Regions from separate parts of the Photobacterium damselae subsp. damselae genome, predicted to be linked through region 3. Evidence: predicted binding sites of a transcription regulator. Region 3 holds the regulator's gene; each other region holds the start of a gene.
What was found. The regulator CRP, encoded in region 3, controls carbon source genes, mostly activating them, when cyclic AMP is high. The targets are predictions, from matches to a motif close to TGTGANNNNNNTCACA.
Positions count from the first base shown of each region.

Region 1 (8,203 bases), 890 kb from region 3:
TCATTACTGGATTTATTGGATTCGGAAAATGAATTATTTGAAGCAAAAAAGGATTATCTTGGCGCAGAATTTGATGAATTGTTAGCTCAATATCGATTACTTAATGCGACTGGACAGCTGTTGTCTTCGCTGCAAATTACCACACCAGAGACTTGGTATGGTGAACAAGAATATATAAGCGGTGTTCAAGGTCAGTAAATAATTGAGCAGGGGATCAAACGGTTTCCTGCTATTTTTTTATATTAGGTAAGGTATGAGCTTATACAAACAGTGCTCCTTAATGTTGTTAGGGCTGTTAGTTTTTGTTTTTAGCATTGCTGGTTATTTTCAATTAAAAGAAGTGAAAGAACTGGTCAATAACCAATTACAGGCCGAGTTGGTTAATACAATTCATAATATTTCTATTGCAACAGTAACACCGCTTGAGATGGGGGATAATCAATCTATTGAGCAGATTATTACTCCGCAACAGCCTCGCAATTTAGCTGAGATTCATTTAACGAGTTTGGTTGATGGGCAGGTTTATCAGTGGCAAAAGGTGATAGAAGAATCAACATCTGTCCCTTCATGGTTCACACAATGGATTGCATGGTCGAACTTAGAACAGCAGCGTACGATAAAAGCAGGTTGGTTAGAATTGGCTTCTTTGACTGTGAGCATTAATCCATCATGGGCTTATTTACAGCTGTGGTACTACTTTTTAGCGATTGCTTGCACGTTTATTTCCGTTGTTATTGCGGCATTACTGATAATGAGTTGGGGATGGCAGCGATTAATGTCTCGGCTTGATGTATTAACGCAGCATACTCAGCAAGTGGCAAAACATGAAAAGTCTCACGTATCTGTTGAGCGAGCTCTTCCTGAACTTGATGGGATTACCCAAGCTATCAATTTAATGGCTAAACAACTCAATAACTATATTCAACTGTCTAACCAGGAAATACAGTCACTGCGATTACAAAAACAGATCGATAAACGTTCTGGGCTGGCAAATGCTGAGTATTTTTATGATCGTATGAACTCTTGGCTCGATGAACCTGTTGCTGGTGCTTTAGCGATCATTGATTGTTCGTGGCTAGAGCAAATTCATGAACAGTATGGCAGTGGTGTTTATCAAGATAGTTTACGTTTACTTGCCCAAAGTCTGCAAAAGCGATGCTTAAAAAGTACTGTTCTTGCACAACTCAATCGTTCTCAATTAGCCATTATTTTAACGGAACATACGGTTAAAGAGCAGCAGCAAGAGATCCAATATATTGTTCAAGATATTCAAAATGAGATAGAACAATCTGAGATAAGCAATGGTGAGTTTTTTATTGGTGTAAGTTCAAAGACTGATGCTAGTACTAAAAATAGCTTATATCAGGAAACACTCTCAGCTCTTAATTATGCGCAAGAGCACCATCAAAAAGTACACTGGGCAGATAATACAGTCACCCATTATCATGGTTTAGCCGTTTTAAATTGGGCTACATCGATAGAACAAGCAATCACTGATCGTGCACTGGTTTTTAAGTCTCAACCTATTCAAAATATGGCGACAACAGCCACGGTACAAAATGAAGTCTTTTGCCAATTACTGCTGGGAGATGAACGAGTGATGGCTAAGACGTTTATGCCTTATGTGGAAGAGTATGGTTTGGGAGAGCGACTTGACCAATGTATTTTACAGATGATTGAGCAAGCTTCGTTATTGGCGCATAGTGGGTCGACGATAGCGATAAACTTAACGGTAAATAGTATTAGAAGTTCATCATTTCAAAGCTGGCTAGCACATTTTTTAAATGAAAGTGCCATGAGTGACAAATTGTCGTTCGAAGTTCCTGAGTCGGCTATTGAGGAAGATTTATCAGCATGTCTATCTTTAGCACTGTTATTTAATCAAAAAGATATTTCATGGGGAATCGACCATTATGGGCGTCAGTTAACCAGTGTGGATTATCTTCTATCATTACGACCTAAATACGTAAAACTAGACCAATCTTTTGCTGGTGTTTCGACAGAATCAGGTAAATATGAATTAGGACGAGCGTTAGCAAGTATTGCGGCTGGATTGGATATTAAAGTGATCGCTACAGGTATTCAATATAGTGAGCAACTTGCATTACTCGAGGGGCTGCCTATTTGGGGATATCAGGGCTTTATCGCTCCACCTGTGGAATTAAACTTAGCCTAACTCCATGGCGTAATGGGAAATACCTTTGCACCGTTCGTGATCTTAGTAACAAGAATTTTTATTCACACTTACTTAAGTTGAGACTTTGTATTATACGCCTTAGTTAAGAGATTAATTGCGTAATTAAGGCGTATAAGCATGGACATTCAACAATATAAACGGATCTTCTCGGCAATTGGTGACCCCTATCCCCTTGGGGCCACAATTAAAGCCAAAGGGGTCAACTTTAGCTTGTATTCTAGAGATGCGACAAAAGTTGAGTTGCATCTGTTTGAAAGTGCGGATGCGCCGACTCCCTTTAAGTCATTTACGTTAGATCCTATCTACCACAAGCGAGGACATTATTGGTTCACGTTTGTCGCTAATATTACCCATGGGCAAATTTATGCCTTTACTGTCGATGGTCCGTGGCAACCTGAAATAGGATTGCGATTTAATAAAAACAAGGTACTACTGGATCCCTACAGCCATGCTATTTGTATGAATCATGACTACTCCCGTGAGCGAGCTAGAGATTTTGATTCTAATATGGATTGTTGTATGAAAAGCATTGTGGTTGACCATAGCCACTTTGATTGGCAAAACACCGATTCTCCGCGCCACTCGCTAACCGATACTATCATTTATGAGATGCATGTCGGTGGTTTTACTCAGCACCCATCTTCTAATGTTACACCAAGCCATCGTGGTACTTTTGCTGGCATTATCGATAAGATTTCCTATCTTAAACAGCTCGGCATTACCGCAGTTGAGCTGATGCCGATCCAACATTTTGATCTACATGATGCTCCCGCGGGCAGAGAAAATTATTGGGGATACAGTCCGATTAATTTCTTTGCTTTGCATAGCCCATACAGTTCGAGCAAAGAGCCATTAGCGGCGATCAATGAATTTAAAACCTTAGTCCGAGAGCTGCATAAAGCGGGAATTGAGGTTATTTTAGATGTGGTGTTTAACCACACCGCCGAAGGGGATGAAAACGGCCCAACCTTTTGTTTTAAAGGACTGCAAAATGATGGCTATTACCTCCTTGATCCGAAAACACATCAATATGCGAACTACAGCGGTTGTGGCAATACCTGTAATGCAAACTACAGCGTTCAGCGACGTATGATTATTGATGCGCTACATTACTGGGTTAAAGAGATGCATGTTGATGGTTTCCGCTTTGATCTGGCGTCAGTGTTAGCTCGTGATAGCGATGGTAAACCGATGAAAGAGCCGCCATTGTTGTGGTCAATTGATTCTGATCCTGTGTTAAGTGGCACTAAGATCATTGCCGAAGCGTGGGATGCAGCAGGGCTTTATCAAGTCGGTTCATTTATTGGCGATCGCTGGAATGAGTGGAACGGTAAGTTTAGAGATGATGTTCGTGCATTTTGGCGTGGTGATCGCAATACCGTTAGCCGTTTTTCTTCTCGTATTTTAGGCTCTCCTGATATTTATAGCTCTCAGCATCATACGCCACATCGTTCGGTGAATTTTATCTGTGCCCACGATGGGTTTACCTTAAATGATTTGGTCAGTTATCAAGATAAGCACAATTGGGATAACGGCGAGCATAATCGGGATGGTGATAACCATAATATTTCGTGTAATTATGGTATCGAAGGTCCAACGGATGTTGCCGAAATTGAAGCGATTCGTCACCGGCAATGCAAAAATTTCCTAACGACACTCTATCTCTCTCTTGGTACGCCAATGCTTTGTATGGGGGATGAGGTACGACGGACGCAGCAGGGCAATAATAATGCGTACTGTCAGAATAACGAGCTCAGCTGGTTTGATTGGCAGTTGGTTGAGAAAAATGCTGACTTATTACGCTTTGTGCAGTTACTGGCGCAAATTCGACGGGCAGAGCCAACGATAGAGTGGAATATGCATCGCTCATTAGAAGAAGTGCTCGGTAATGTTGGGATTGAGTGGCATGGTGTGAAGCCAAATCAACCTGATTGGTCTGAGCGATCTCATTCGGTTGCATTAACAGTTCATCATCCACTGACACAAGATGAGCTTTATGTTATCTGTAATGCGTATTGGGACCCGTTAAACTTTACTTTACCAAAACGAGACCACAGTGATTGGTATGTTTTGGTTAATACAGGCCTGGTGCCGCCTAATGATATTTATAGAATGGAAAAAGCGCCTAAATATCAAGATGATAATATTATTGCGAGTGGGCGTTCTATGATTGTTATGGTGGCAAAAAAACAGTAAAAAAAGCGCGATCGCACTGCCGCACAATTTCAACAGAATATGGAAACAACAGCGGCGGAAAAGTGCGATTGAACGCACTAAATTGATCGGTTTTACTATGCTAATTGACAGTCATTGCCATTTTGATTTTGAGCCCTTTATTCAAGCGCCCAATTCATATTTAGAACAAGCCAAACAAGCGGGGGTTGGCGCTATCGTCATTCCCTCTGTTGGTTTGAATAATTGGTCGTTAGTGGCCAAACTTTGTAGTGAATATCCTGAACTCTATTACGGTTTGGGACTGCATCCCTTTTTTAATCACCAACATGATCTTGCTGCATTAGAGTTACTAAAAGCGCACATCGAAACCGATATTAATATTGGGCGAAAGTGTGTTGCTATTGGTGAATGCGGACTGGATTTTGCAATCGAGGGAGGACAAACCCTCGCCGTCAAACAGCAACAAATTGCCTTGCTTGAAGGTCAATTACAGCTTGCTAATGAGTTTAATCTTCCTGTTATCCTCCATTGTAGAAAGGCATTTCCTGAGTTAATTCAATTAATTAAATTTAACAGGCCAAAAGCGGGAGGTGTGTTCCATGCTTTTAGTGGTAGTGTGCAGCAAGCGCAACAGATTATCGAGCTAGGTATCAAAATTGGTGTTGGCGGAACAATTACTTACCCTCGGGCGAAGAAAACGCGCCATACTATTTCTCAACTACCGCTTCATGTTTTAATGCTTGAGACCGATGCGCCAGATATGCCTGTTTGTGGTTATCAAGGTGAGCCGAACCGTCCTGACCGATTGGTTGATATCGTCGATGTATTAACGGCATTGAGAGGAGAATCCCGAGCAGAAATTGAACAGATAACAAGCTTAACCTCAACTGAACTTTTTAAGCTTAAGCTGTGATATTACTTCCACTATTAAAACGTTTGCGTAAAACGATTGCGTAACTTGTACTGTGCTTTGTGATCGCCCTCACAAGTATGATTAAACTTACATCACCTTTCCTTGCAAACTGTGAAGCTCGCATTATTTTATCCGGCGTTGCATGAGTATAATGCGCCGAACTCATTTGATGAGTCACATTGTCGAGACGCCAAACTTAACTAAAGGGAAGCCATAAACTATGAGCCTGTTTATGAGCCTGGTTGGGATGGTTGTACTGCTAGCAATCGCAGTACTTCTATCTGATAACCGTAAAGCTATTAATCTACGTACTGTTGGTGGTGCTTTTGCCATCCAATTCTTATTAGGTGCATTCGTTCTTTATGTACCTGTTGGTCGTGACGTTCTATACGGTATGTCACAAGGTGTTGCTAACGTTATTGCTTACGGTAACGACGGTATCAACTTCCTATTTGGTGGCCTAACTTCAGACAAAATGTTTGAAGTGTTCGGTGGTGGCGGTTTCGTCTTCGCCCTACGAGTACTACCAGTAATCGTATTCTTCTCTGCACTTATTAGCGTACTTTACTACCTAGGTGTTATGCAGATCGTTATCAATGTTCTTGGTGGTGGTCTACGTAAAGTTCTTGGTACTTCTCACGCTGAATCTATGTCTGCAACAGCGAACATCTTCGTTGGTCAAACAGAAGCACCTCTAGTTGTGCGTCCGTTCGTACCTAAAATGACTCAATCTGAGCTGTTTGCAGTAATGTGTGGTGGTTTGGCTTCTGTTGCTGGTGGTGTACTAGCAGGTTACGCATCTATGGGTGTACCTCTAGAATACTTAATCGCAGCATCATTCATGGCAGCACCTGGTGGTCTTCTATTTGCGAAAATCATCAAGCCTGAAACTGAGCAGCCTGTTGAGCAACTAGCTGGTGATGACGAAAATGCAGACGAAAAACCTGCTAACGTAATCGACGCAGCGGCAGCGGGTGCATCATCTGGTATGCAACTTGCTCTAAACGTTGGTGCAATGCTTCTTGCATTCATCGGTCTAATTGCACTAATCAACGGCCTACTAGGTGGTGTCGGTGGTTGGTTCGGTATGCCACATCTAACACTAGAACTTATCCTAGGTTATGTGTTCTCACCACTAGCATTCCTAATCGGTGTTCCTTGGAACGAATCGCTAGTAGCAGGTTCTTTCATCGGTCAGAAACTGGTTGTGAACGAATTTGTAGCATACCTAAACTTTGCTCCTTACCTTAAAGATGTTGCTGATGGCGGCATGGTTGTTGCTCAAACTGGCGCAGCAATGGGTGAGAAGACTAAAGCTATCGTATCTTTCGCACTATGTGGTTTCGCAAACCTATCTTCGGTTGCAATCCTACTAGGTGGTCTAGGTGGTCTAGCTCCAACTCGTCGCGCAGAAATCGCACGCTTTGGTATGAAGGCTGTCGCAGCAGGTACGCTATCTAACCTAATGTCTGCAACAATCGCAGGTCTGTTTGTTAGCCTATCTATGTAAGCTTTAGCAATATAACAATTGCAATAAACGCCACGGGGTAAAAGCCGTGGCGTTTTTTTTGCTACTTACCACTCGATCAACAGATTCCGTAAACATACCCTTAATTGTTTCCCATCAGATTGCATAAAATCGATTGCGTTCCAATTTCTGACAATATGATCTGCTAGGATTAGTCGGGTCAACGAAGCGATAAATTCGGTCTACACTCATTGATAACAGAGCCGACAAAGAGAGCATGTTATGTATGAAGTGATGGTAGCTACCGTGGCCGGATTTGCCGTTGGAATTTTCTTTTCAGCCCTTAAATTACCTATACCAGCACCGCCTGTACTATCGGGGGTAATGGGAATAGTTGGGGTTTATTTAGGTGGCATTTGTTGGGGTTGGGTTGCTGAGCGATTTTTCTCATAATTTGATGAAAAAACGCAAGATTTCTCCGGTAATTCTTTATCGCTGTTGAGAAACACATTGTCCACCCCAGGAAACACAACTTTAATGGAGGCTTGCTACCGACCTTGGTATGATGAGCTTCCACCAAAAAGTAACGATTACTTGAGCTGGCAATAATGCGAGTTCGATTGGTGACAAGGTGAAAAGCCTTGCGCGGTGCTAAGGATAGCAGTTCGATAACAATCGAAGTCTTCAGGGAACAAGTCCGCTCATAAATGCTAGATTTAGCATTGACTGTTCATTGTCTGCAGACGCGCATAGTAGAAAAGCGAACGTCGAGCAAATAGAGCAGGAATCTATAGCTTGTTAGAAATTAACTGGACTGGAGATAGTCATGAGCGATTTAAAAGCTGCTGCACTACGTGCACTTAAATTAATGGATCTTACTACACTGAACGATGACGACACTGACGCAAAAGTTATCGAGCTTTGTAAGAATGCCAAAACTGCAGTAGGTAACACAGCAGCAGTATGTATCTACCCTCGTTTTATTCCAGTTGCTAAGAAGCAGCTACGTGAGCAAGGTACACCTGAAGTCCGTATTGCGACAGTAACTAACTTCCCGCACGGTAATGACGATATCGAAATTGCTGTTGCTGAAACTAAAGCAGCCGTAGCTTACGGTGCAGATGAAGTAGACGTAGTATTCCCATACCGTGCTCTAATGGCTAGTAACGAAGAAGTAGGCTTTGAGCTTGTTAAGCAGTGTAAAGCAGCATGTGGCGATAATGTTCAACTTAAAGTGATCATCGAGACAGGCGAGCTAAAAACTGAAGAGCTAATTAAGAAAGCTTCTGAAATCTCAATCAAAGCAGGCGCTGATTTTATCAAAACCTCAACGGGTAAAGTGGCTGAAAACGCAACACCTGAATACGCAGAAATCATGCTAAACGTGATTAAAGCTATGGGTGTTGAGAAAACAGTTGGTTTTAAACCTGCTGGTGGTGTTCGCACTGCA
Region 1 covers NZ_CP146970.1:676,323-684,525, forward strand. Annotated here, with positions in the region: gene WAX86_RS03020 (TolC family outer membrane protein) at 1-198, shown strand, start outside; gene WAX86_RS03025 (EAL domain-containing protein) at 254-2,176, shown strand; gene glgX (glycogen debranching protein GlgX) at 2,315-4,393, shown strand; gene WAX86_RS03035 (TatD family hydrolase) at 4,491-5,285, shown strand; gene WAX86_RS03040 (NupC/NupG family nucleoside CNT transporter) at 5,506-6,795, shown strand; gene WAX86_RS03045 (XapX domain-containing protein) at 7,036-7,206, shown strand; gene deoC (deoxyribose-phosphate aldolase) at 7,580-8,203, shown strand, end outside.
Region 1: the regulator CRP is predicted to act here: its motif matches at 5,344-5,359, upstream of WAX86_RS03040 (NupC/NupG family nucleoside CNT transporter).

Region 2 (8,203 bases), 400 kb from region 3:
CAACGCCATCAGCAACCGCTTCTACTACGCCTGCAATGGGTAACTGATGTTTCATTGCCATGTAATAAGGAGAAAAACGCAACTCGGCATAATCAATTTGTGCACGTAGCGCATCTTCTACGTTTTCATAAGCAACACGACGGCACGCATCCAAATCACCTAATACGGCAACGCCCCAATCTAACTTAGCAAGAAAAGCCACTAGACTTGGCTCTGCTTCAACAATTTGTACATGTGGGCGTAGTGATTCCACGCTGTTTGCTGGTAGCTCAAGACCAAATTTTTGGCCTAGGTCTAAAATGGTTTCTACACGGATATTACCATCAAGATGACGGTGTAAATCAGTTAAAGGGAGGTGCTTAGTAATCATGGTTATTTTCATCCCAAGTTAAATCGGTATCCCCAGTATAGAAAATCTTGCCTTAAGAGACAGGTCCATATTGGGGATTAAATACATTAATTGCTCGGTATTGCTTCAGTGTTTACCTTAGCTGTTGCCGATTAACTATACATAATAGTGTATTGTCGATGTAACACGGGAATTAATTATGTGAGCTATGTTTTAATCTTTTATATTGAGTTCCTTAATTTTTCGCGTCAGGGTATTGCGGCCCCAACCGAGTAATTTCGCTGCATCTTGTTTATGACCACGGGTAAATTCTAATGCCGTTTCCAATAGTACTCGCTCAAAAATAGGTTGTGCTTCACTGAGTAAATTCTCTTGGCCGTGGCGTAAGGCGTCTTGTGCCCAAAGCTGTAGCCCTCGATGCCACTCATGTTGCTCATTCAGTGCGGCAGATGGTTTATCAATGTCTAATAGCTCTGGTGGTAAATCGGCTGGTAACACTTCATTACCACTGGCCATCACCGTTATCCAGCGACAGGTATTTTCTAATTGACGAACATTACCCGGCCAAGGCATTTGGGTCAGTAAATCTAGGGTATCTGGGTGCAGTGTTTTTAGCTCTACGCCAAGCTCTTTAGCTGCTCGTTGCAAGAAGTGACGAGTCAGTTGAGCGATATCTTGCCGACGATCTTTGAGCGCAGGGAGATGAATGCGAATAACATTGAGACGGTGGAAAAGGTCATCACGGAAATCACCATCTCTTACTAACACTTCTAAGTCTTGATGGGTTGCGGCAATGATGCGTACATCTACTTTAATTGGAGCGTGGCCACCAACACGATAAAATTGCCCGTCAGCTAACACGCGCAATAAACGAGTCTGGATATCCAGTGGCATATCCCCAATTTCATCTAAAAATAGAGTACCGCCATTGGCTTGTTCAAAGCGCCCCTGACGAACGCTGTTGGCTCCGGTAAACGCTCCTTTTTCATGACCAAACAGTTCTGACTCAATTAAGTCTTTTGGTATTGCGGCCATATTAAGGGCAACAAAGGGCTGTTCATTGCGAGGGCTGTGGCGATGTAGGGCGTGAGCAACCAGCTCTTTACCTGTGCCCGATTCGCCATTGATTAATACCGAAATGGATGAACGTGATAGGCGACCTATGGCTCGAAACACTTCCTGCATGGCTGGCGCTTCACCAATAATCTCAGGGGCGGTGTGTTCTTGTGTTTGTGGTTGTTTGGCTCGACGTTGTTCTTGGCTATGGGTTACTGCGCGATCAACCAAAGTGATGGCTTCATCAATATCAAAGGGTTTTGGTAGATATTCAAAAGCCCCTTCTTGGTAAGCATTAACGGCCGAATCGAGATCTGAATGGGCTGTCATAATGATAACAGGGAGGTCGGGGTAGTGTTGCTGCAACGATTTAAGTAGGGCAAAGCCGTCAATTCCCGGCATACGGATATCTGAGACTAATACATCGGGTAAGCTTCGCTCTAATGCCTGTAATACACTATCGCCATCAGCAAATGTCTCGCATGCCAGATCGGCCGCATTTAGGGTGCGTTCTAGTACCCAGCGAATGGAGCTGTCATCATCGACAACCCAAACCATTCCTTTACTCATAGTGGTGTCCTCGATGGTTATTTAATAGGTAAATACACAGTAAAAGCGGTGTGGCCAGGCCAACTGACCACCTCTATTTTTCCTTGGTGCTGATCGACCAGATTGCGGGCAATAGAAAGACCCAGTCCAGTACCGTCAGAGCGTCCGCTGACCATAGGGTAAAACAGAGTATCTTGGAGTTGATCAGGAATACCCGGTCCATTATCAATGAGATCGATTCGGGCTACTGTACGATGGTGTTGCCCTTTGATATTGACTTGATGCTCGGTGCGGGTTTTTAGCACAATTTTTGGCGCAGGGTTTTGGGATTGGGATGCCAGCGCTTGTAGGGCATTGCGCACGATATTAAGGAGAGCTTGTTCCAGCTGCTCACTGTCCATCTCAAAGTCGGGTAAGCTGGGATCATAATCCCGCTCAATGACGACTGATTCTCCCGCTTCGTACTGCAATAGCTGTCGTACTCGTTCTAGTACTGCATGGATATTTTGGCTATGACGTAGCCCAGGTTTTTGCGGCCCCAACAAACGATCGACTAAGTTACGTAGCCGGTCTGCTTGCTCGATAATCATCTGGGTATATTCTTGGTATTGATCCGATGGTAAGACTTTTTCTAGTAGTTGTGCCGCACCTCGCAAGCCCCCAAGTGGGTTTTTGATTTCGTGGGCTAATCCTCTAACCAGTTCTTTGGCCGCCTGCTGCTGAGCATATTGGCTAACTTCATGGCTGATACGACGTTGTTGATCGACGGCTCGTAGCTCTAATAAAACATAACGAGTACCGTTAGCCATAATAGGACTAGCATCAAGATCTAATGTCAGCGCCTTACCATCACAGAGCCCCCAAATAACTTCACTATCAGAAAAACTTTGCCCGTGTTCTAGTGCTTGAATTAAATGCTCACTATCTAACGAACAGTGTTGGCCCAATTCATTCAGTTTACTGCCAACCAGTTTTCGTTGGCTTAGAGAAAAGAGTTGCTCACTGGCAGGATTTACTTCACAGATAGTTAGGGTTTCATCAAGCAGTAATACGGCTGTCACTAAATTATCAATGATGGTTGTGGAATCAGGGGCTGTCACGGTTATCGTCCTTGTATGGGAAGCAAGCCAAGCTCATGCACCAAAATAGTGCAATTAAGTGTAGCCTGTTTATCGAAAATCGTGCAGTAAAATCTAATGATTACTCAGTTTTTGGCTTTACGGGTGGAAACTTGGGTTGTAAGGCCGATGCGCGGTGAAGATAAACAGTAATGTTCTCTGATGAAGCAATAACCTTGCCGTTTTTAATTAATTGAATTTGAATCTGATGAGTACCGCGATTGATATTTTCTAATTGCCAAGTCAGTGTTTGCTGCGGCGTTAAGTACGCTTTGCCATCTAGCAGCAATTGCGCTTGAGTTTGCGCTGTTAATGGGTGGTTTGCGACGGCTGTAACGCGAATATTACCTTCGTTGTTGCGTATGGTCTGATCATGAATGGGGCTGATAATTGAAACCGTTGCTGGTGGTAATAAAGGTTTACTTGACTGAGCCTCTGCTGATGCTTGAGTGGTGGTTTGCTTAACCTCTTGACTGGTTTTAACTTGAATAACATCCAGTTGATATTCTTGAGCGTTGGGATTAGTTGGGCGATCAGAAAAATGCACTACTCCGTGTTCATCTTCCCACGAGTAAATGGTGGCATTGACCGTATTGGTTACCATCAATAGTAATAATGTTGTGGTCCATGCCGTGCAGAGCTTTAGCATAATATCCCTTTATTTTTATTTGCTTATTTCGGGTATTTTTTCAGCTCTGGGTAAGACAACAAGATCAAAAAGACCTGCTTGTGAGGCAGGTCTAAATCTTTATGCGTAATGTAAGTCGGCTTAATTACACTGAGTAGTAAAGTTCAAACTCAAGTGGGTGAGTTGTCATATTCACTTTCTCTACATCTTGTGCTTTTAGCTTGATGTAAGAGTCGATAAAGTCATTAGAGAATACGCCGCCTGCCGTTAAGAACTCGCGGTCATCATCAAGATACTGGAGAGCATCTTTTAGTGATTCGGCAACAGTTGGGATTTCTGCTGCTTCTTCTGCTGGTAGGTCGTATAGATCTTTATCCATCGCTTCGCCAGGGTGGATCTTATTGATGATACCATCAAGACCTGCCATCAACATTGCTGCAAACGCAAGATATGGGTTTGCTGCAGGGTCTGGGAAGCGCACTTCGATACGACGTGCTTTTGGACTTGGTACGACTGGAATACGAATTGATGCACTACGGTTACGTGCCGAGTATGCCAACATTACTGGTGCTTCAAAACCAGGAACTAAACGCTTGTATGAGTTAGTTGCTGGGTTTGCGAATGCGTTGATAGCACGAGCATGTTTAATGATACCGCCGATGTAGTAAAGTGCCATTTCAGATAGGCCGCCGTACTTATCACCTGCAAATAGGTTAACGCCATCTTTTGCGAGAGACTGGTGTACGTGCATACCACTACCGTTATCGCCTACCAGAGGTTTTGGCATAAAGGTTGCGGTTTTACCAAAGGCGTGTGCAACGTTATGAACGACATACTTGTAGATCTGAATCTCATCGGCTTTTGTCGTTAGAGTGTTAAAGCGAGTTGCAATCTCGTTTTGACCTGCTGTTGCCACTTCATGGTGGTGAGCTTCGACAACAAGGCCCATCTCTTCCATGATAAGACACATTGCGCTACGAATATCTTGTGATGAGTCAACCGGTGCTACTGGGAAGTAACCGCCTTTAACACCTGGACGGTGACCTTTGTTACCGCCTTCGACATCGCTACCCGTATTCCAAGCGGCTTCAATGTCATCAATCTTAAAGAATGAACCTGACATGTCAGTGTGGAATTTCACGTCGTCAAATAGGAAGAATTCTGGTTCTGGGCCTACAAGGACTGTGTCTGCAATGCCAGTTGAACGCATGAAATCTTCTGCGCGCTTAGCAATTGAGCGAGGATCTCGGTCGTAACCTTGCATGGTTGCAGGCTCAAGAATGTCACAGCGGATATTTAATGTTGATTCTTCAGTAAATGGGTCTAATACTGCACTTGAAGCATCTGGCATCATCACCATGTCTGATTCATTGATACCTTTCCAACCTGCAACCGATGAGCCATCAAACATTTTGCCTTCTTCAAAGAAGTCAGCGTCAATTTGGTGTGCTGGAATACTGATGTGCTGCTCTTTACCTTTAGTATCGGTAAAGCGTAGGTCTACAAATTTAACTTCGTTCTCTTGGATCAGTGCTAATACGTTTTCTACTGACATTCTAACTAACCTCCGGTGTTAAAGACTGGGCATCGGCCTAACTAGGGCATGGAGCAATTCTGTTACTTTTTACATAGCGAGAACCGTGCCAATATTTTTAATCATTAAAAATCAAATTGTTATATAATTTTCTCTGATTAGGTCATCCTTTGTTGCACAAATTTGGGGATTTGATGCACTAATATGGTGCAACTATCGTCGTTGTCCCATTTGCTGAACCAAATTTGTGCTTCTACTATTCAATGATGGTCACTTATTGTCAATCTCTTGCTGGCTGAGCAAAGATTTTTCTCAAATTGACTAGAAAAAAAATAATTTAGGCAATTAACCATACTGCTCTGTGTTTTTGTTTTTATGTTTATGGTTTTAAAGGTTTTTATTTTTATTTTTGATGGTTTTTTTGATGGGAAAAGTAGTAAAAAACAGCAAAAATGTACGGTTGATAAGAAAATATCGAAAAAACCTGGTGATATAAATCACATATTTCGTGGGTTTTGGAGTAAAATCTGTTAGATTATGAGCCGTTTTTTTAACCAAGTAGCGCCATTAGGGTCGCTGCATGTTCTGAGTGAATGTGAAACCCATGTCTAATCCACAGATCGATAAATTAAGAAATATCGCAATTATTGCGCACGTTGACCACGGTAAAACAACGCTGGTTGACAAACTGCTTCAGCAGTCTGGCACGTTAGAGTCTCGCGGCGAAGCCGAAGAGCGCGTAATGGATTCTAACGACATCGAAAAAGAGCGTGGTATCACCATCCTTGCTAAGAACACAGCGATTAACTGGAATGATTACCGCATCAACATCGTAGATACCCCAGGACACGCCGATTTCGGTGGTGAAGTTGAGCGTATCATGTCAATGGTTGACTCTGTACTTCTTATCGTTGACGCAGTTGATGGTCCTATGCCTCAGACTCGTTTCGTAACGCAAAAAGCGTTTGCTCACGGTCTTAAGCCAATCCTTGTAATCAACAAGATTGACCGTCCAGGTGCACGTCCTGAGTGGGTAATGGATCAAGTATTTGACCTATTCGACAACCTAGGTGCAACTGACGAGCAGTTAGACTTCCAAGTTGTTTACGCTTCAGCTCTAAACGGTTGGGCAACAATGGAAGAAGGCGAAACTGGCGAGAACATGGAACCTCTATTCCAAGCTATCGTTGAGAACGTAGCAGCTCCTGACGTTGACGTTGACGGCGCACTGCAGATGCAGATCTCTCAGCTAGACTACAGCTCTTACGTAGGTGTTATCGGTGTTGGCCGTGTAACTCGTGGTTCTGTTGTTCCTAACCAGCAAGTATGTGTGGTTGGTGCAGACGGTACTAAGCGTAACGGTAAAGTAGGTACAGTACTAGGTTACCTAGGTCTTGAGCGTCACGACGTAGAAAAAGCAACTGCAGGTGACATCATCGCAATCACAGGTCTTGGTGAACTTAAGATCTCTGACACAATTTGTGATGTAAACACTCCAGAAGCACTTCCTGCTCTTTCTGTTGACGAACCAACAGTTACTATGACTTTCCAGGTAAACAATTCTCCGTTTGCTGGTAAAGAAGGTAAGTACGTAACTTCACGTAACATCCTTGAGCGTCTACAAAAAGAACTTGTACACAACGTTGCACTACGTGTAGAAGAAACTGAAGACCCAGATAAATTCCGTGTATCTGGTCGTGGTGAACTTCACCTATCTATCTTGATTGAAAACATGCGTCGTGAAGGCTACGAGCTAGCTGTATCTCGTCCAGAAGTTATCATCAAGCGTGATGAGAATGGTGATCTACAAGAACCGTTTGAAACTGTGACTATCGACGTGATGGAAGAGCATCAGGGCGGTATCATGGAAAACATCGGTCTACGTAAAGGTGAGCTAACTGATATGGCTCCAGATGGCAAAGGCCGTGTTCGCATGGACTTCATGATGCCTTCTCGTGGTCTGATCGGTTTCCAAACTGAGTTCATGACTCTAACTTCAGGTTCTGGTCTTCTTTACCATACATTTGACCACTACGGCCCACACAAAGGCGGTAACATCGGTCAGCGTAACAACGGTGTGTTAATCTCTAACGCAACAGGTAAAGCGCTAACTTACGCTCTATTTAACCTACAAGAGCGTGGTCGTCTATTTACAGAGCACGCAGACGAAGTTTACGAAGGTCAGATCATCGGTATTCACAACCGTTCTAACGACCTAACTGTTAACTGTCTAAAAGGTAAGCAGCTAACTAACGTTCGTGCATCTGGTACTGACGAAGCTCAGGTTCTTTCTCCAGCTATCAAGTACACTCTAGAGCAAGCTCTTGAGTTTATCGATGATGACGAGCTAGTAGAAATCACTCCTGAAAGCATCCGTATCCGTAAGAAACTTCTTACTGAAAACGATCGTAAGCGTGCAGGCCGTACTAAGTAATTATTACTATTTAACGCTTTAAAAAAGCCCCTGTAGCCAAAAGGTTACAGGGGCTTTTTGTTTGTATTGAGATGATTAATACTAAAGCCGGTTCTTTGAAATAACTCAATGTGAAGAGACTAGAATCAAAGTTTGATAATTATGGTAATAAAGTGGCGAAAAAATGGGAAAGATAGGGAAATGATATGACAGGCTGTGTGATCCTAACGGGAGGACCTGGATCGGGAAAAACGTCGGTTATTAATTGGCTTGCTCAACAAGGTTGGCTGACGTTTGAAGAGGCTTCGCGCCATTTAATTATTGAGCAAAGTCAGCATGATAACGGTATTTTACCTTGGACGGATTTGCCTCGTTTTGCTGATCTCTGCTTTGCTATGATGAGCGAGCAAAAGAGAGCGGCAACACAGCAACCCTGGGCATTTTGTGATCGAGCAATGGGGGATATCTGTGCGTATTTAGCTCTTGGTAACCAAGCGATCTCTGTAGAACTGAAACGTGCTTGCTCTGGATATTACCCTCAAGTTTTTATGTTTAC
Region 2 covers NZ_CP146970.1:181,851-190,053, forward strand. Annotated here, with positions in the region: gene add (adenosine deaminase) at 1-370, opposite strand, end outside; gene glnG (nitrogen regulation protein NR(I)) at 563-1,975, opposite strand; gene glnL (nitrogen regulation protein NR(II)) at 1,993-3,054, opposite strand; gene WAX86_RS00840 (DUF4124 domain-containing protein) at 3,155-3,721, opposite strand; gene glnA (glutamate--ammonia ligase) at 3,846-5,255, opposite strand; gene typA (translational GTPase TypA) at 5,839-7,668, shown strand; gene WAX86_RS00855 (AAA family ATPase) at 7,854-8,203, shown strand, end outside.
Region 2: the regulator CRP is predicted to act here: its motif matches at 5,721-5,736, upstream of typA (translational GTPase TypA).

Region 3 (8,203 bases):
AACTACTCTTCGTTTGAAAACCAGCGCGCCGAAAAGCTAGTTTTGCAACAAGCGATGTTCCAGCGTCAACAGAAACAAATGGCGCACATGCAGTCATACATCGACCGCTTCCGCTATAAAGCCAGTAAAGCGCGTCAAGCTCAGAGTCGAATTAAAGCTCTTGAACGAATGGAAAAGGTTTTACCGGCGCAATTTGATAACCCATTTACTTTTGAGTTTAGAGAGCCGGCATCACTACCTAACCCTATCTTAATGATGGATCATGTTTGTGCTGGTTATGGTGATAATGTCATTCTAGATAAAATTCGCCTTAACTTAGTCCCTGGTAGTCGTATTGGTCTGCTAGGTCGTAATGGCGCGGGTAAATCAACTTTAATTAAGATGCTAGCAGGAGAGCTCCCAGCCCTTGCCGGTGAAATGCGCTATTCACAAGGGGTTAAAATTGGTTACTTTGCCCAGCACCAACTTGAAACCCTCTATCTAGATGATAGTCCACTCCAGCACATGGTACGTTTAGCGCCCGAAGCAACCGAGCAACAACTGCGTGATTATCTAGGTAGCTTTGGTTTTAACGGGGATAAGGCACTGGAAAAAGTGGGGCCATTCTCTGGTGGTGAAAAAGCACGTTTGGTACTTGCGCTTATCGTGTGGCAAAAACCAAACTTATTGCTACTCGATGAACCGACTAACCACTTAGATTTAGATATGCGACAAGCTTTGACCATGGCGCTACAAACCTTTGAAGGTGCAATGGTTATTGTCAGTCACGACCGCTATCTACTGCGAGCCACAACTGATGACCTGTATCTGGTACATGATCATCAAGTGGTGCCTTTTGATGGTGACCTACACGATTACCATAAGTGGTTAACTGAACAACAACGTATTGAGCGTCGTGAGCTTCAAGGTAATAAGGAAGGCGATGAAGTTAAAGAACACAGCGCCGCTAACCGTAAAGAGCAAAAACGTCTTGAAGCAGAGTTCCGCAAACAAACGGCACCACTGCGTAAAGAAATTGAGAAGCTAGATAAAAAAATAGAAAAACTGTCGCAAATTATCAGTGAGGCAGAAGCCGAACTTTCTGATCCAAGTATCTATAATGCGGAAAACAAAGTGCGTTTAGCCGAACAATTGAAGCGTCAAGGCGATGCCAAAAGTGAGCTAGATGATGTGGAAATGGATTGGATGGATCGCCAAGAACAACTCGAAGCGATGGAAGCTGAATTTCGTGGTGAAAGTTAGACCATAACATCTACCAACAAAACAACATCATGCCCAGGATACTTTCTTGGGCATTTTTATGCCAATCTGACAATACCTTTGTGCAATAGATTAAGCTGTGAGTCATCTTCACGTGCTATCATTAGCTCGTCGAAATCAAGGATAAGATTTTATGATGACATTTACACCCGCCTTTGGCCTTGCTAATCCACACCTGCAAACCTTATTGCCACGGTTTATCCATCGCAACCCCCAATTCACACCAGAGATGGAACGTATTGAGACTCCTGATGAGGATTTTCTGGATATCGCATGGACAGAGTCGCCCCATAATATAGCTCCCGATAAGCCCATTTTAGTGTTATTTCATGGTTTAGAAGGCAGTATTCGCAGCCCATACGCCCATGGTTTATTGCATGCAGCGAAACGCCATGGTTGGCTTGGGGTGATGATGCATTTTCGCGGCTGCAGCCATGAACTTAATCGCCAAGACCGTTTTTACCACTCAGGGGAAACGGAAGACGCCCACTTTTTTATTCAACATCTAAAGCGCCGTTTTCCAAACCAACCTCTGCTTGCTGTTGGCATTTCTCTGGGCGGAAATATGCTAGTAAATTATCTGGCTCAAACCGGGGAAAATAGTGGTATTACCGCCGCTCAGGTAGTCTCCGCACCTCTGCAATTACAAGCATGCGCTGGCAGAATTGAGCAAGGTTTTTCTAAGGTCTATCGCAGCTATTTGTTAGGATCATTAAAAAAGCGTCTTATCGGAAAAATTGAACGTGGTGGCAATACAATGCCAGTTACTAAGCAGCAAGCCGAACAGATAACGTCACTGCGCCAATTTGATGATTTGGTCACAGCCCCCCTTCATGGGTTCCAGAATGCAGATGATTACTACCAACAGTGCAGTGGCATGCAATATCTTGCTCAAGTATCGACACCTCTGAGACTCATCCATGCGAAAGACGATCCCTTTATGACCGATGAGGTGATTCCAACCATGTCATTACCACCGCATATTGAATACACCTTATATCAACACGGTGGTCATGTTGGTTTTGTTACAGGCAGTCTCTTAAAACCTAAAATGTGGTTAGAAAAAACAATTCCAGTCTGGTTTACGGAGCAATTAGCCTTAAACAAACAATCATCGCATGGTAGTCAGGTTTAATACTATAATCTGCTAATGTTTTCTTTAGTGGCAAGTTGTAATGATTATTCCTTGGCAACAAATTGATAGTGAGACACTCACCAACTTGATTGAACATTTTGTTCTGCGAGAAGGAACCGACTATGGCGAACAAGAGTTAAGCCTTGCAGATAAAGTGGCTCATGTTCGTCAACAATTAGAACATGGTGAAGCGGTCATTGTTTTTTCTGAGCTTCATGAGACTGTTGATATTAAATTGCGCTCTCAACTTTGCTGATAGCGAAAATAAATTTCTTCTGTTATATGCGTGCTGTGGCAAATCACAGCGAAAAAAAGCCCCTCTCCTTGCATATTCCTTAACATGTTGTTAATAAATAGCCAACTATAGCAAAAGGATATGCAGGGAACTTATGTCAGCCAAACATCCCATTATCGCTGTCACTGGTTCATCAGGAGCCGGTACGACAACGACTTCAGAAGCGTTTCGTAAAATGTTTAATATGATGAACATTAAAGCGGCATGGCTTGAGGGTGATAGCTTTCACCGTTTCACCCGTCCTGAAATGGATGTCGAAATCCGTAAAGCAAAAGAACAAGGTCGACATATCAGTTATTTTGGGCCTCAAGCCAACGACTTTCCCCTACTTGAACAATTTTTTAAGCAGTATGGCGAAGATGGCTCTGGGGAGTATCGTCGTTATCTTCATACCTTTGATGAGGCGGTTCCTTATAATCAAATGCCTGGAACGTTCACCCCTAAACAACAACTGGCAGAGAACACAGATCTCCTGTTTTACGAAGGGTTACATGGCGGTGTGGTTGATGGTGATATCAATGTTGCTCAGCATGTGGATCTACTGATCGGCATGGTGCCCATTGTAAATTTAGAGTGGATTCAAAAAATAGTCCGTGACACCCGAGATCGCGGCCATTCACGAGAAGCAGTCACAGAATCTATCGTTCGCTCGATGGATGATTACCTCAATTATATCACCCCTCAGTTTTCTCGAACCCATATCAACTTTCAGCGAGTCCCCACGGTTGATACCTCAAACCCTATTAGCGCCAAAGGCATACCAACACTCGATGAAAGCTTTGTTGTAATCCGTTTCCGTGGGCTGAAAAATGTCGATTTCCCCTATTTATTGGCAATGATCCAAGGTGCCTTTATGTCTCGCCATAACACCTTAGTTGTACCTGGCGGTAAAATGGGATTTGCGATGGAATTGATCATGCGACCACTATTACAGCAGTTGATCGAAAAAGGAAAAATAGGCTAAAGAAAACCGTATGGCGAGATAAAGATTCTCGCCATAGTTATAACAAAGCTTATGCAGCAACCACTTGGTAGGAGTGAGTCAACTCAACGCCTTTACCTAGCATCAAGCAGACAGAGCAGTATTTTTCTAGAGAATTAGCTACAGTTTGAGCGACTAATGCTTCATCAAGATCAACGCCTGTCACCACAAAATGTAAGTTAGCTTGTGTAAAAAGACGAGGCGCTTGTTCACGACGAGTCGCTGAAATTTGAGCCTCACAAGCTGTAATTTTTTGTCCTGCTGATTTTAATCCTTCAACCACATCAACAGAACTGCAACCACCTGCTGCCATTAAGACTAATTCCATTGGACTTGGCGCTTTATCACCACCATTACCATCCATCACAACACTATGGCCTGAGCTTGATTGACCTAAGAACGTCATCCCTTCAACCCATTTCACTCGTGACTGCATCTTTGACTCCATTTTCAGACAGAATATACGTTTTAAACCTCATTCTTGATGATAAAACAGCAGGTGTAAACCTCTAAATTTAAGCCAGCGTCGCAAAATGAAGTATGACTTGTAGCACACTTTCAACCAAAGTTTTGTGATGAAATATTAAGCAATTTATAATTAACTGCTAACGGTGTGATCATGTGCACACTTATGAGTACAAAATGAGCGACTCCGTTAGATTAATATCAAGAAAAACCCAAAGAAAAAGGATACACTCTGTAACTATTCAAAGAAGCTTGCAAATTGCAGCGATATGAATACCCTGTCAACGAGTAGTCCTTTGGCCCTTAGACTTAAAAGGAATGCGTTGTTAGGCAACAAATGCAGAGGAAGTTATAAATATGGTTCCAGGTAAACCTCAAACAGATCCAACTCTTGAGTGGTTTCTTTCCCATTGCCACATTCACAAGTACCCGTCAAAGAGCACTTTGATTCACGCGGGTGAGAAAGCAGAAACTCTCTACTACATTGTGAAAGGTTCTGTTGCGGTGTTAATCAAGGATGAAGAAGGCAAGGAGATGATCCTGTCTTACCTAAACCAAGGTGACTTTATTGGTGAGCTAGGCTTATTTGAAGAAGGTCAAGAGCGTACTGCATGGGTTCGTGCTAAAACCCCATGTGAAGTTGCTGAGATCTCTTTCAAAAAGTTCCGCCAACTAATTCAAGTGAACCCAGATATCTTAATGCGTCTTTCAGCGCAAATGGCTCGTCGTCTACAAGTGACTAGCCAAAAAGTGGGTGACCTTGCATTCCTTGACGTAACAGGTCGCATCGCTCAGACATTGCTAAACTTGGCTAAACAGCCAGATGCAATGACTCACCCAGACGGTATGCAGATTAAGATCACTCGTCAAGAAATCGGCCAAATCGTTGGTTGTTCTCGTGAAACAGTGGGTCGTATTCTGAAAATGCTAGAAGAGCAGAATCTAATCTCTGCTCACGGTAAGACCATCGTTGTATACGGTACTCGTTAAGCTTTATAGCTCACGAGATACAAAAAAAACCGCATATTCTACTATGCGGTTTTTTTGTGCCTAAATAGCCACCACTGTCACAGACTCTTCACTTGCAGCAAAGAAAAGTTTTGCTACAGTTAATGCGAACCAATAATTTAAGCATTGAGTGTGATATATGGATATTGAACGCTTCACCGACCATGGACAGAGTCCGGCAACCGCCATCATTATGGATCTTCCTGCTACTGTAGAAATGACAGGATTTACTTCCCGTCGCTATCTTCTCTCTCAGCAACCGCCGCAAGCTCGATCATTTAGCGAAGAAACGCCTTATTGGGCAACCCCTCTTGAACGCTAATATTAATTAACTTCAGTCCAAATGATTTAGGTACGGAAAACGCCACCGCACCTAAATCATACTCAGTCGTCCAAATACTACCAACCTAAGCTAATACCTCATCAATTCTCATTACTTTGGTAAGTGCTTTCAAAAATACGATTGGCTGAAGCTTCTACAAATCCAGAAAAGAGATCGCCATTTGCCATCGGATATCGTTTAGCAAACTCATAAAAACCACCCGGTATTAGCTGCTTCCCATCGCTAAACTCCACCATAACTTTATCTGCCATGGTTGAAGATTGCTCCAACATTAATGCAGCACTACCTTTTACTGCGCCACCAGCTTGGTTAATCGCAAAACCATTGTGAGTCAGATAATGATTCACTTCCGCCACTTCAGTAAATTGCTCCAGTGGATTAATACTGACGGTAAAATGATTAGCGCCAAAACCATGGGCCGCTACCCAAGCTGCATATTCACTCTCTTGAGCTAACATTTGATATTCTTGATAACTCAACGTCCACGGTCTTCCTTGGGATAAAAACATTGAGTTAGAAAAATAGCCATGGGGAACTTGGTCTAACAGTTTGCGTACCAACAGTTGTAATTGGCTAGAACACTGCCCTAACTGGAGCTCACTAATAAAAACCTTGGGCAAAACTGGATTTGGATGTTCAAAGTGCTCAGCATACAGTTTCTTTTCCTCAAACTTATACTGACCTTTTGGCTCATATCCTACCGCGATAAAAGCTGCAGCTACCCGATCTAACCCGCAACGAGGCAAGTTATAGGTGCGCAAAGCAATATGATCGTTCATCAGAGGATCATCTTCTGTCAGCAACTGCTGAACTTTCTCAGCAGAAGGACATAACCGGGTAATGTAATCTTGCCACAACTGGGAAAATAACAATTGGGCTCGCTCCATATCGACTCCTTGATATCACTTGGATTCTATTTAAGGTAGCACAATTCCGGGAAGTAACTGCTCAGGCAATTCGACATCATCCCCTTCAACGGAGGCCATCGGGTAGGCGCAATAATCCGCGGCATAATATGCACTCGGACGTAAATTGCCAGAGGCACCAAGCCCACCAAATGGAGCACTGCCACTGGCTCCGGTTAATGGTCGATTACGATTAACAATACCGGCTCGAATATTGGCAACAAAGTAGTCCCACTGCCCATCATCCAGTGAAATCAATCCAGCAGATAAGCCATATCGAGTTTGATTGGCCAATTCGACCGCTTGCTCAAAACTGCTGTAGCGAATCACTTGCAGTAAAGGGCCAAAGTACTCTTCATCTGGAAGCGTAACTAACTTAGTTACATCCAAAATAGCAGGGGTAATAATGGCCCCTTTTCCTCGCTTAGCCGCTAGGAGTACCTCAGCACCTAACGTGGCTAAATATGCTTGAGCCGATAGTATTTTATCTGCAGCCCCACTTGATATTTGCGGCCCCATAAAAGGTTGCTCAGCGGAAAATGGGTCACCAACATGCAGTTGTTGGGTCACATTAACCAGTTGTTCAAGTAAAGCATCACCTTTATCACCAATAGGGAGATACAGTCGACGGGCACAAGTACAGCGCTGACCTGCACTCAAAAATGCTGACTGCACTATGGTATAAACGGTTGCATTAATATCATCACTGCACAAGTCAGTTACAATCAGTGGGTTATTACCTCCCATCTCCAACGCGAGCATTTTCTCTGGTTGTCCCGCTAATTGCTGATGAAGTAAATGGCCAGTTTGCGCACTACCCGTAAAAAGTAACCCATCAATCAGTGGAGATTGGGCTAGAGCTTCTCCAGTTGCTCGGCCACCTTGAACTAAGTTAATTACGCCATCAGGTAATCCAGCTTGCTGCCATAATTTCATTGTGACTTCTGCGGTTTTTGGCGTCAGATCTGAAGGTTTAAACACCACCGTATTGCCAGCTAAAAGTGCTGGAATAATATGACCATTTGGCAGATGACCGGGAAAGTTATAAGGCCCAAACACGGCCATTACACCAAGAGGTCGGTGGCGTAACACCATAGTGTTGTTCCCTTGTTGTTGTCGAGAAAGCCCAGTTCTCTCTTGATAAGCTCGTACCGAAATGGCCGCCTTCCCCACCATTGCACTGACTTCAGTTTTGGTTTCCCATAACGGCTTACCAGTTTCTTCAGCGATGGTGTAAGCGAGCTGCTCTTGATGTTCGGTAATCAATTGAGCAAAGCGTTCAACATAAGCTCGTCGCTCAGAAAAGTCTCGGTTACGCCATGTTAACCAAGCAACCCTTGCCGCTTCAATGGCTTGATGAACTTGCTCGTAAGTGGCTTCATTTCCTTGCCATATTGCTTGTTCAGTATAAGGATTGAGAGAAATATGAGTCTCTCCCTGCCCTGCTATCCATTGTCCTGCAATCCATTGACTCATTGTCGCCTCCTTAAGTTAGCGCAACAAAGCGAATACTGTTTCCTGTCGTAACCCGCAAAGCGTCAGCAACTTGCTGAGATAACACCACGGTTTGGTTTTCCTCATCAAATGATAGAGGTGCGGCAACGGCTCGGAAATCTTTACATGAGGTATTACTGATAAGATACTGGCGGCGCAAACTAGGCTCACCAATTTTCACTTTTGCCCGTTGCGAGTGACGTACCGATTCAATATTACGAACATCACATTCAACGGTAGGTCCTGCATCAAAAATATCGACATAACCTCGATTACAAAACCCCTCTTGTTCTAAAAGTTTTAAGGCTGGAAGCGT
Region 3 covers NZ_CP146970.1:3,025,444-3,033,646, forward strand. Annotated here, with positions in the region: gene WAX86_RS13905 (ABC transporter ATP-binding protein) at 1-1,242, shown strand, start outside; gene WAX86_RS13910 (hydrolase) at 1,394-2,395, shown strand; gene WAX86_RS13915 (YheU family protein) at 2,436-2,651, shown strand; gene WAX86_RS13920 (phosphoribulokinase) at 2,785-3,654, shown strand; gene WAX86_RS13925 (OsmC family protein) at 3,704-4,108, opposite strand; gene crp (cAMP-activated global transcriptional regulator CRP) at 4,495-5,127, shown strand; gene WAX86_RS13935 (hypothetical protein) at 5,285-5,467, shown strand; gene WAX86_RS13940 (DUF1338 domain-containing protein) at 5,569-6,375, opposite strand; gene astD (succinylglutamate-semialdehyde dehydrogenase) at 6,406-7,869, opposite strand; gene astA (arginine N-succinyltransferase) at 7,880-8,203, opposite strand, start outside.

Region 4 (8,203 bases), on a different replicon from region 3:
TAGAGTCAAATAATCCGTTCAGAGCATCTTGATCTGGGTATAAACCAAGCTCACTGCCCATTTTTAAATCATCGCAATGCCAAAAACCGCGTAATGTCGGCATATCATGAGTACATAAAGCCGCCATTGATTGGTCTGGATAATGACGTGGAGAGAAATAGCCACCATCTTCAGCAGTTTCAAAGAAGAAAACTTTGTAAGAGTGAACACCAGCAGTCGCTAACTTATCAACAATTTCATCTGGCACAGTACCAAGATCTTCACCAATAACCGTACATTGATGACGATGACTTTCAAGCGCTAAGATAGCCAGTAGGTCTTCAACTGGGTAATACATATAAGCGCCTGCTTTAGCCGATTCACCTTTTGGAATCCACCATAAACGTAATAGACCTAACACGTGATCAATACGCAAAGCACCACAATGGCGCATATTTGCTCGTAATAGATCAATATACGGCTGATAAGCACGCTCAACCAATACCTCGGGATTTAATGGTGGCAAGCCCCAGTTTTGACCTAGTGGACCTAAAATATCAGGTGGAGCACCAACACTCACATCCAGACACAGCTCACCATGTTGTGCCCATGTTTCAGCACCAGAATCACAAACACCTACTGCTAAGTCTCGGTACAGTCCCATCACCATACCCTTCTCTTCAGCCAACTCCTGCACTTCAGCTAATTGGCAATCAGCAAGCCATTGTAAATACATATAAAGCTGCACTTCATGCTGATTTTCTTGAATAAAGGTTTGTACTGCTTGATTGTCAAAATGACGATAAGATTCTGGGAATACAGGCCATCCCCACATGGTGTCATCTTGAGATTTTAATAACGCATGCAATGCATCAAAAGCCGCTTGGTGCAGTAGACTTTCACCGCCTTGTTCGACAAAATTTAAGAACTGTTTTGCACGTTCTGTGTTTTTCTCTAAATGACGCGTAACAAACGTATCAAACAGTAGACGCAAGGCCGCCATTTTTAAGCATGCGACTTCACTATAATTCACCCAGTTACTTTGGCGAGCTTCAGCTAAACGTTGCTGGAATTCATGACTCCCCACCAATTGTTGGGCCGCATCACTTTGCGCAAACTCACACACTGAACTTACATCAATGTAAATAACATTTAACCAACGTCGAGATGATGGGCTATATGGACTTGCCCCTTCAGGATTGGCAGGAAATAATGAGTGAATTGGGTTTAAGCCTACAAAATCACCGCCATTTTTCGCGATATCAGCAACCAATTGTTTTAAATCACCAAAATCACCTATACCCCAGTTATGTTGGGTACGTACCGAATATAATTGAACACTGGTGCCCCAGAGCTTTTTATTATTTAAAAGCGCAGTCTGCTTATAACATGCAGTTGGCGTAACAATTAGAGTCATTTCATAAGGTGATTTGCGACGCTTACGTGAAACCGTCAGTTTATGGTAACCCCAAGCAAGATCATTCGGTAACGCGAAAACAAGGGGCTGGCCTTCATCTCGTTCATCTGCAACCAATTGAGATTGTAACCAGCCCTCAAAAACCTCACCTTGTTCTGTTTCTAATCGCCAGCTGAAATCACTAACACGAGCACTGGCACCAAGATGAAGCTCAACCTGCATTGGTTCACCAGCACGAATCACTTTAACTGGAGCTAATACTTCAGTACGATTTTTTTTGCGCGCAGATTCTAATAGGGCTTCATCATTACGAACATCATAACCAAGCGCAGCCAATAAACGGCTTAATGTTTCATCTTCAACCGTTGCTTCATCACCCCAAGCACTGATGTACTTATCTGTAATACCAGCCATATGAGCAACGTGTTTTAGTACTGAATTTTCTAACATTGAAATCTCCGTTAGCGACTAACCCAATCGCAACGATTCAAATTTATTATTGCAGTGGCTTAGACACCATACTAAGCCACTGATATACCGATAACTATTTATAGATAGGTTTAACTTATTTCTGGTGAACCGCAGTCAGTTTCCAGATGTTATTCACATAGTCACGAATACTGCGGTCAGAACTGAATTTACCTACTAATGCTGTATTTAATATCGTTTTACGAGCCCAGTTTTGTTGGTCACGATATTCAGCATCAATACGTTCATGCGCTTTCACATAATCTGCAAAATCGGCCAGAACAAGGTATGGGTCACCACCATCAAGCAAGTTATAGCGAATGGCTTGTAACTGACCTGATTGTCCTGGTGTAAATTCATCACCTTGTAATAGGTCTAAAGCCGCTTTTAATAAGGCGTTATTGTGGTAATAGTCATATGGCTGATAACCTTGCTCTAAGGTTTTCATCACTTCATCAACAAGCAAACCAAAGATAAAGATGTTGTCATCGCCGACTTCTTCGCGAATTTCAACGTTTGCACCGTCCATAGTACCGATCGTTAATGCACCGTTTAGTGCTAACTTCATATTACCAGTGCCTGATGCTTCTTTACCTGCTGTTGAAATCTGTTCAGATACATCTGCCGCTGGAATAATAATTTCAGCCAAACTCACACGATAATCAGGCACAAACACAACCTTCAACTTACCGCCTAAACGAGCGTCATTATTCACTTTCTCTGCCACTTTATTGATGGCAAAGATAATATCTTTCGCTAACGCATAACCTGGTGCAGCTTTAGCCGCAAAAATAAATACACGAGGGTGCATATCAAATTCTGGTTCATTCAGTAGACGATGATATAGCGATAGAATATGAAGCAGATTTAAATGCTGGCGTTTATATTCGTGCAGACGCTTAATCTGAACATCAAAGATAGCGTTGGTATCTAACTCTATGCCCATATTATCAAGCACCCAATCAGCAAAACGTTGTTTATTGGCTTTCTTTACTGCCATATAACGTTGCTGGAACGCTTTATCATCTGCAAATTTCTCCAGTTGAGATAGCTGTTCCAGCTTCGCAGGCCATTCAGTGCCAATTTTCTCACTGATTAATGCAGACAAACCTGGGTTACAGAATTTCAACCAACGACGAGGCGTTACACCATTGGTCACATTTTGCAGACGACCTGGGAATAATTCGTTAAATTCAGGGAATAAATCGCGCTTAACTAGCTCTGAGTGTAGCGCTGCAACACCATTGACTGCATATGAACCAACAACACAAAGATTAGCCATACGAACCATACGTTGAGGCCCTTCTTGGATAATCGAAAGCTTGCGTTTTACTTCATTATTATTTGGCCAATGTGCTTCCACTTGCAGCATAAAGTGATGGTTAATCTCGAAAATGATTTCCATATGACGAGGTAACAACTGTGCTATTAAGTTTTCACTCCATGTTTCAAGAGCTTCTGGCAACAAAGTATGATTAGTGTAAGCAAAGGTTTTTGATGTGATAGCCCATGCTTGCTGCCAACTTAGTTGATATTCATCCAGTAAAATGCGCATTAATTCAGGAATCGCAATCGTTGGGTGAGTGTCATTTAATTGAATAGATTCAAACTTCGCAAGGTCATGAATATCGCGACCTAATGCGTTATGACGGCGAAGGATATCAGCCACTGAGCAAGCACAATGGAAATATTGCTGCATTAGACGCAGTACTTTACCTTGCTCGTGGTTATCATTTGGATATAAAACTTTCGTGACATTAGCGGCTTCTAGCTGACTGTATTGAGCACCAACATAGTCACCATCATTAAAACGAGCTAAATTAAATGGAGCTGGTGCTCGACATTCCCACAAGCGTAGCGGGTAAACGCTCTTATTTGCATAACCAATAATTGGTAGGTCCCATGCGATGCCTTCAACGAACATACCAGGGATCCAACGTGAACAAGTTTCACCCTGCTCATTTTGATACAGCTCTACATGGCCATAAAAACCCACGTTTTGTGTCAACTCAGGACGTACGACTTCCCAAGGATAACCTTCAACACCACGCCATGCATCAGGCGCTTCAGTTTGTCGACCATCTTCAAACGATTGACGGAACAAACCATATTCATAATGTAAGCCATAGCCAACGGCTGGGTATTCTTGAGCTGCTAGAGAGTCCATAAAACATGCAGCAAGACGACCTAAACCACCATTACCTAACGCAGGATCTCGTTCTTCTTCTAATAGATCCGTTAGGTTTTGGCCCAACTCTTCCATTGCTTGAGATACTTCTTCATATAAGCCCAAGCTAATTAAGTTATTTCCGGTTAAACGGCCGATCAAAAACTCTAAAGATAGGTAGTTCACACTGCGAGTATTAGCTTTTGCGACCGCATCCGCAGTGGTTAATAGACCTTCAGTACTAATTTCAGCTAAAGCACGACCTAAAGCTAAGTACCAACTACGAGATGATGCTGTTGCGCTACTTTGCGCATACGTTGCCGACAAATGTTTCTTAACGGCGTTTTTGAATAATTCCTTGTCAAAATGCTGTTTTGGAGCACGAGTTGTCATGTTGCTATCTCACTCTTCGATTAGTCCGATTACTTTCTATCCTGCGCCCTGAGAGCCATAAAAACATCCTCCTAAAAAGAAAAGATTAGGGAGGAGTAGCAAGGGCGTAGTGACGTTAATTCCCTGTATTTTGTGACATTCACCGCAGTTTGAGGGCGGAGACTGAAAAGTACATATGCAATCTATAGTATTGAACAATGTGTAAATTGCTCGTTATTATTTAGTTGCATAGGTTAGATATGTGACAGCACTCATAAATTTAGGGTTGAGATGAAAGATATCGCATCGAATTTGCCTCTAAACAGGTAAAGTAAACATAAATAAATTAGGTTTGAATAAATATGTAGGACACATTTTTATCAAATCTTGATAAATCCCTACTGTTGTCGTTTATCTGGCAACCGATAAGTGAAGTAAGAATTATGTGGATACCATCGAAACTCACTCGCCCAGCCCGTCTATACAACGCAATTTTGCGCCCAAGACTGTTAGCCACCCTTGAGCATGCCCCATTTTATCGTTTGGTTTTATTCCGCTCTCCAGCAGGTTACGGAAAAACAACCATGGCAGCTCAATGGCTTAGCGAGCACCCAACTACGGGCTGGCTAAACCTTGATGATAACGACAATGATACTTTTCGCTTTGCTAACTATCTGATTCAAGCGTTAAACCGTGGTACTTCAGACGCAGCGCCTAAAACTCAAGCTATGGCGGAACGTCGCCAGTTTGCGTGTCTAACCACTTTGTTTGGTGAGTTATTTGCAGAAATTGCCGATTACCAACAGCAAACTTATTTGGTATTAGATGATTATCATGTCATCACCAATGAAGACATTCACGATGGTATGCGTTTCTTTTTAAAACATATGCCAGATAACCTAACCTTAGTCTTAACCAGTCGTACCCAACCACCACTTAATACGGCGAATCTTCGCGTTCGAGATCAACTGATTGAAGTTGATAACGAATGGCTTGCTTTTGATGAAGAAGAGACTGAACGCTTTTTTGGCCAAAGAATAAAAGCCGATGTGGAACCTCAAGTGCTACACACACTGCACTCTCAAGTTGAGGGATGGCCATCTGCGCTACAATTAATTGCTCTCCATGCCCAACAAAAACCACAACATTTGGCTCAATCCGTTCTCTCCATGGCTCAATTTAATCGCGGTCACCTGTGGGATTACTTAGCTGAAGAAGTATTTGATCAATTAGATGATGAAACGCAGCAATTCTTATTACAGTGCTCGGTACTCGATACCTTCAATGCTGTGTTAGTAACAGAACTGACTGGGTATTGCGATAGCCTAGCAAAACTTGAAGCGTTAAATCGATTTGGTTTATTTTTAACAACTTTAGATAGCGATGATAACTGGTACCGATTCCACAACTTATTTGCAGAATTTCTCAACCACCAGCGTCATAGCCGATTACCAGAACAACAAGATCAACTCCATACTCTTGCAGCCCAAGCATGGTTGAAACAAAATAGCCCACAACAAGCATTAGCCCACGCATTAAAAGGACAAAATGAACAGCTGACTGTTGATATTATTGTCGAGCATGGCTGGAAACTCTTTCATCATGGTGAATTACAATTACTTGAAGGTGCAATTAGTGCACTAAGCCGTGATGCTTTATTTAGCACTCCTCGTCTTGCTTTATTACGCGCCTGGTTAGCACAAAGCCAGCACCAATATGATGATGTAGGCGCACTGCTCAACGAAGCTGAAATTGAAATGGCTCATCGTAATATTACTCTGGATGATGGCTTACAAGGTGAATTTAATGCCTTACGTGCTCAAGTTGCGATTAACCAAAACAATCCACAAGAAGCCCTTGAATTATCCGAATTATCATTAGGGCAATTACCATCAAATACCTATCGCAGTCGCATTGTTGCAACCTCTGTTGTTGGTGAAGTTCACCACTGTATCGGTAACCTAAACCGAGCTTTACCTATGATGCAACAGACAGAAAAATTAGCACGTCAATACCATGTTTACCACCAAGCTCTATGGGCTCTGATCCAGCAAAGTGAAATACTGGTAGCACAAGGTTATGTACAAGCCGCCTTTGAACTTCTGGAACAAGCTTTCAAATTAATTCGCGAACAACATTTACAGCAAGTCCCTCTTCATGAATTTGTACTGCGTCTAAAAGCTCAAATTTTATGGTGTTGGAATCGGTTAGATGAAGCCGAAGAGTGCGCACAAAAAAGCTTAGATGTTTTGGCGCCCTTTGAAGATAAATACTCTTTACACGCTTACTCAATGTTAGCTCGAATCGCATTAACTCGTGGTGAATTAGACAAAGCCGCTCGTTACCTAACTTTATGTGATGAATTAATGGAGCGTTCTGCTTTTCATATCGATTGGCGGGCAAACAGCGAGTTTTCCAGTCTGCTTTATTGGCATCAAAAAGGTGAAATTACAGCCATTGAACATTACTTAGTAAAAGCGGAGCAACCACAGCAGACGTGTAATCACTTTCAGCAATTACAATGGCGTAATATTGCTCGCGCCAACATGTATCTAGGCCATTATCAGCAAGCGTTAGACATTATGAATATGCTTGATGCAGCATGCCAGCAACATAATCTAGTTACAGATAATAACCGAAATCTAGTACTCGAAGCCGTTATCTATAAACAGATGGGTAATAAAGAAGTTGCTTTGAGTAAACTCAAAAATGCATTATTGTTGACTAATAATACAGGCATGGTTGGTAACTTCCTATGTGATGCCGAAGTTGTAGCAAAACTACTCGATGAATTGATTCAAAAACAGCATCTTTCCGATCTAGCATTGTATCGAGCTCAGCAACTACTGCGTGAAATGAATAATAAAGAACGGACACGCTCTGTTCATTTCGATGAAGACTTTGTCGAGAAACTGTTAACGCTACCCAATATCCCTGAGCTTATCCGCACCAGCCCCCTCACCCAACGAGAATGGCAGGTTTTAGGATTAATTTATTCAGGTTACAGTAATGAACAAATTGCATCAGAGCTTGATGTTGCAGCAACAACCATTAAAACTCATATCCGTAATTTATATCAAAAGTTAGGAATTGCCAATCGTCAGGAAGCCATAACCACAGCAGAAGAGCTTATTGGTCTAATGGGGATTTAATAACGATAAGGAAGTCGTATGATTGAATGGATGAAGGATCGTATCTGGTACCAAGATGGGCAATTTTCACAATTGGGGATTGCTGTTGGTAGTCGTATGACCATCATTAAATTAGCGGACGAGAAACTCTTCATTCATTCGCCAATCCAACTGACCACACAACTGCAACTTGAGCTATCAACGCTCGGACACGTTGCAATGGTTGTTACACCAAACCTTAACCACCATCTGTTTTTATCTGAATGGTGGTTAGCTTATCCATCGGCTTATTTTTATGCCCCGCCAGGGTTACAACAAAAACGCTCTGATCTGGTTTTTGATGGCACCCTAAACACTAAAACTGAACCTTTATGGCATGGACAATTACTGCAAACCGTTCTTAAAGGCAGTGACACCATGGAAGAAGTAATATTTTGTGATCCTTTGTCTCGTACATTAATTATCGGGGATTCATTGGTGTGGTTAAAAAATCGAACCTCTCCTATTTCAATTTTATTAGGTTTAATCAATGGTTGTTATTTCAACCCTGCTATGCCTTATTACTGGCGATTGAGCTTTCACAATAAAACTCGAATGCGCCAGTCTTTACAAGAAATTCTTACTTGGCCTTTTGACCGAATTATTCTTTCACATGGACAAGTTATTGAT
Region 4 covers NZ_CP146971.1:450,372-458,574, forward strand. Annotated here, with positions in the region: gene malQ (4-alpha-glucanotransferase) at 1-1,846, opposite strand, end outside; gene WAX86_RS16835 (glycogen/starch/alpha-glucan phosphorylase) at 1,962-4,424, opposite strand; gene malT (HTH-type transcriptional regulator MalT) at 4,847-7,555, shown strand; gene WAX86_RS16845 (DUF4336 domain-containing protein) at 7,574-8,203, shown strand, end outside.
Region 4: the regulator CRP is predicted to act here: its motif matches at 4,665-4,680, upstream of malT (HTH-type transcriptional regulator MalT).